DNA from 2 places in the Microlunatus spumicola genome. Region 2 is predicted to be linked to the other one. Evidence: predicted binding sites of a transcription regulator. Region 2 holds the regulator's gene; the other holds the start of a gene.
What was found. The regulator LexA, encoded in region 2, represses DNA repair genes until DNA is damaged. The targets are predictions, from matches to a motif close to TCGAACANNTGTTCGA.
Positions count from the first base shown of each region.

Region 1: the regulator LexA is predicted to act here: its motif matches at 1,350-1,365, upstream of ABD665_RS05215 (DUF222 domain-containing protein).

Region 1 covers NZ_BAAAYR010000001.1:1,155,431-1,157,821, forward strand. Annotated here, with positions in the region: gene ABD665_RS05210 (winged helix-turn-helix domain-containing protein) at 62-1,282, opposite strand; gene ABD665_RS05215 (DUF222 domain-containing protein) at 1,398-2,391, shown strand, end outside.
Region 2 covers NZ_BAAAYR010000001.1:41,325-43,715, reverse strand. Annotated here, with positions in the region: gene ABD665_RS00205 (RDD family protein) at 1-242, shown strand, start outside; gene ABD665_RS00200 (hypothetical protein) at 268-654, opposite strand; gene lexA (transcriptional repressor LexA) at 1,014-1,850, shown strand; gene ABD665_RS00190 (ATP-dependent DNA helicase) at 1,891-2,391, opposite strand, start outside.

The DNA of each region.
Region 1 (2,391 bases), 1.1 Mb from region 2:
CGTTTACAAGAACGTGCAGCCACTAAACCCGCGGCCTGGGGGAAAGTCAAGGAGGCGGTGGTCAGGACGCGCGGACGGCGGCCTCGAGGGCGGCGGCGAGGTCACCCCTGGGCAGCACCTCGACGGCCGACAACCCCTGCCACGCCGCCATGGACGCGAGCTCGGCGGCCAGCTCGGCCGCGGTCTCCCAGGGGTCGGCGCCGTCCTCGACCCAGGCCGAGAGGACGCGCAGGACCCCGTGCGCCCGGTCGGCCTTGAGGTCCACCCGTGCGACGAAACGGTCGCCGAGCAGGAACGGGTAGACGTAGTAGCCGTGCACGCGGCGGGGGCCGGGCACGTAGATCTCGATGCGGTAGAAGAAGCCGAACAGGGCCTCGAGCCGGGCGCGCTCGAAGACCAGGGAGTCGAAGGGGCTCAGCAGCGCGCGGGCGTGGACCTTGCGCGGCAGCCGGGCCTCGTGCCACAGGTACCAGGGGCGGGTCTGGTCCCCCACCGCGACGGGCAGCAGCTCGCCCGACTCGACCAGCTCGGCGACGGCCTGCTGCGTCGCGGCCGGGCGCGTACGGAAGTAGTCGCGCAGGGCGGGTTCGGTCGCGACGCCGAGCGCGACGGCCGCTCGTCGGACGAGGCCCCGGACGGAGTCGGCGACGGTCGGCGTGGGCTGCGCCCGGACCGCGGCGGGCAGGACGCGTTCGGGCAGGTCGTAGACGCGCTCGAACTGGCTGTTGCGCCTCGCCGAGCTGACCTCGCCGACGTAGAAGAGCCATTCGAGGACCGTCTTGACCGCCGACCAGTTCCAGCCCCAGTGGTCGCGCTCGCGCGCGTCCTGGCCGTGCTCGACCTCGAGCTGCCGAGCGCTCAGCGGCCCGCGATCGGCGATCTCGGTGCGGACGAGGTCGACCAGCTCCGGGTTGGCCCGCGCCACGGCGTCCACTCCGCCCCACGCGTGCGCGCCCTCGCTCATCCGGAAGCGCAGCATCGGCTCGAGGTCGACGTCGAGCAGGCTCGCGGCGTGCCCCCAGTACTCGAAGAGCCGCCGCGGCGCACGGAAGGCGGCCCGCTCGAGCAGCGCCGGGTCGTACGGGCCGAGGCGGGAGAAGGTGGGGACGAAGTGGGCGCGCGTGACGACGTTGATCGAGTCGATCTGGAACTGGCCGAGACGGTGGGTCAGCCCGACCACGTCGCGCATCCCGACCGGGCGGGTCAGCGCCGGCCGCCCGAACCCCTGCGCGGCCAGCGCGACCCGTCGGGCCTGGGCCGGGCTCAGACGTTCGGGTGGCACCTGGGGAACGCTAGCGGGCTCCCCTGACAGGTTCGGTTGCGGCCAGGTGTGGTCCGTCCTGGTCGAGTAGAACAGGTGTTCGATAAGTGTCAGTGGCTCCTCGTAGGTTCAGGTCATGGTCATCGGGGTGGTCGAGGAGCGGGAGGCGGCGGCGGTCGAGCACGCTCTCGACGCCTTCGCCGCCGCCCAGGACCTCCTGGTCGCGGCGGTCGAGGGCGCCGGTCTCGACGGGCTCAACCAGGTAGGCCTGCTGAGCTTCGCCCGGCGGTTCGAGCAGGTGCGCAACCGCAGCGCGCTGGTGGACCACCAACTGGTCCATGAGCTCGAGAGGCGCGCCACCGCTCACGCGGTCGGGCAGCCGAGCACGGCCGCGCTGCTGTCCTGGCTGCTACGGCTCTCGCGCGGTGAAGCCACCCGTCGCGTGCGGGCGGCGGAGGCGCTGAGCGAGCGCGTGGCCATGACCGGCGAGGTGCTGCTGCCCCTGCGGCCCGCGCTGGCGGAGGTGCAGCGGGCGGGCGAGGCCAGCCCCGAGCAGCTCGACGTCTGCCTTCGGGCGCTCGGCACGGTCGACCACCGGGGGTTCGACCCGGCCGACCTCGAGACGGCCGAGGAGCTGCTGGCCGGGTTCACCCGGACCCTGGCGCCGCCTGACCTGCGGCTGGCGGCCCAGCAGGTGGTGGACCGGATCGATCCCGACGGCACCCGGCCGCAGGAGTTGCTGAACGTGGACCGGCGGCACCTGGCGTTCCGTCGGCTGCGCGACGGGATGTGGTCGGTGGAAGGTCGCTTGACCGGGCCGGTCGGGGCGAAGCTGCGAGCCGTCCTGGGTCCACTGGCGAAGCCGCGGCTGGCGACGGTGGTGCTGGAGGACGGGCGTGAGGTCCAGCAGGACGATCCGCGCCACCACGGGCAGCGGACCCACGACGCGTTGGAAGAGGTCTGCGACCGGCTGCTCCGCTCGGGCACCCTGCCCGACGCGGGCGGCACCCCGGCGACCGTGATCGTCACGATCCCCGAGGGCGACGTCGTCGCGCGCCGGAGGTGGGGCGTGAGCAGCGACGGCACCGTCCTGTCCGGCGAGACGGTCGTCGACCTGACGGACGAGGCCG
Region 2 (2,391 bases):
GCCAGACCATCGGCAAGCGCATCATGAAGACGTGGCTCGTGGGCCGGGCGTCGGGGCGGCCGATCGGGCCGCTCGACGCCTTCGTCCGCGACCTGCTCCACGTGCTGGACGGCGCCGCGTACGTCGGCTACCTCTGGCCCCTCTGGGACGACGAGCACCAGACGCTCGCGGACAAGATCGCGCAGACCGTCGTGGTGCGGACGCCGGTGCCGCCGCTTGCTCCGCACGAGCGCCGGACCTGAACCGCCGGCCGGCAGCCGGCGGGCGTCAGGGCTGGACGAGGACGGGAGCCGACGCCGAGCTGTGGCTCGGGCTGTAGCCCTCGCTCGTCACGCGGAGCGCGGTCAGCCCCACGACCGCGATGCTCGCGGCCACCAGCGCGGCCGCGACGACCAGCACGACGGCCAGGCCGCGCTCGGTGAGGTGCCACGTGCGGGCGACCGGTGCCGCCGCGACGCCCTCGCACGCCCGGGGGCCCGGTCGACGTCCGGCGACGGCCGGCGCCGTGAAGCGCACCCGGCGCGGGCGTGCGGTGGGGCCGACTCCCGGACCGGGGCGCCGGGGGGTCGTCCGCGTGGGCGCAGGGCCCGGGCGACCCACCCGCACCTCGGTGCTCGGTCGGTCCAGGACGGGCTCGGCGAATGCGACACTCATCGTGATGCTCCTCAGCGGGTCGGGCGTCCGGTCGAACGTAGGTTCGATCGAACGCGTGTTCGATGTGTATCGCACCGCAGGCTCGAGCGCAAGCACATTCGAATCGGTGTTCGACGACGTCATGTCCCAGAGCACACCAGAGGGGTCTGACAAAATCCGTCGGGCGCGGGTCCGGCGGGCGCGCACCAGGTGTCGTCGGGCGCGCACGTCAGAAGTGGAACGCCGGTCGATCGGCCTCCCGCCAGTGCACAGACTGCGGGGCTCCAGGCCGGCCCGATTGGGCGGCCGTTGCACATCCGGCCGCGACACGCTCGAACAGGTGTTTGAATGTGTTCGACGTCATCCCTAAAGTGCCGTTCATGGCTCACGACGACACGCCTGACACCCCGCTCTCCGCACCTGAGCGTCCCGGCCGACGCCGAGGGCGGCCCACCAAGGCCGAGGTCGCGGCGCAGCTCGGCGAGTCCGCGTCGGTCAGCTCGCTGCCGGACGGGCCCGCCGACAGCACGGGCCTCACCCCGCGCCAGCGTCGGATCCTCGAGGTCATCCGCGACACGGTCGAGTCCCGGGGCTACCCGCCCAGCATCCGCGAGATGGGTGAGGCGGTCGGCCTGGCCAGCTCGTCGAGCGTCTCCCACCAGCTGCGCGCGCTGGAGCAGAAGGGCTTCCTGCGCCGCGACCCCAACCGGCCGCGCGCGCTCGAGGTGCTGCTGCCCGGCGAGGACCGGCGTGCCGCCGCATCAGCCCCGGCCGCGCCGTCGCTCCCGAGCAGCCGCCCGCGGCTCGTCGAGATGGACGACTCCGGCGTCAACGCCTACCCCGAGCCCGTGCACGTGCCCGTCCTCGGCCGTATCGCGGCCGGCGGGCCGATCCTCGCCGAGGAGCGCGTGGAGGACGTCTTCGCCCTGCCCCGCCAGCTCGTCGGCGAGGGCACGATGTTCACCCTCGAGGTCCGCGGCGACTCGATGATCGACGCCGCCATCTGCGACGGGGACTGGGTGGTCGTGCGCCAGCAGCCGAACGCGGACAACGGCGACATCGTGGCCGCCCTGCTGGACAACGAGGCCACGGTCAAGACGTTCAAGCGGGAGCCCGGCCACGTGTGGCTGCTCCCCCACAACCCGGCCTACAGCCCGATCGACGGCAACCACGCCACGATCCTGGGCAAGGTCGTCGCGGTCCTCCGCCGCCTCTGAGCGGTCTGCTCGCGCGGGCGCGCCGCCGTCGAGCGGCGCGCTAGTCGCGCTCCGCCAGCCGACGCAGCGCGCCCACCGCGGTCTCGCGGTCGGTGGTCTCCCACATGTCCGGCATGGACGCCCGCAGGAACGAGCCGTAGCGGGCCGTCACCAGCCGCGGGTCGAGCACCGCGACCACGCCGCGGTCGCTGCTCCTGCGGACGAGGCGACCCGAACCCTGGGCGAGGAGCAGCGCGGCGTGCGTCGCCGCCACGCTCATGAAGCCGTTCCCCCCGGCGTCGGCCACGGCCTTCTGCCGCGCGAGGGTGAGCGGCTCGTCCGGCCTCGGGAACGGGATCCGGTCGATGATCACGAGCTGGCAGGTCGCGCCGGGCACGTCGACGCCCTGCCACAGCGAGAGCGTGCCGAAGAGGCTCGTCGTCTCCTCCGCGCTGAAGCGGCGGGTCAGCTCCGAGAGCTGGGCGTCGCCCTGGCACAGGACGGTCAGCTTGGGCAGCTGGCGGCGTACGTGCACGGCCGCCGCCTCCGCGGCCCGACGGGA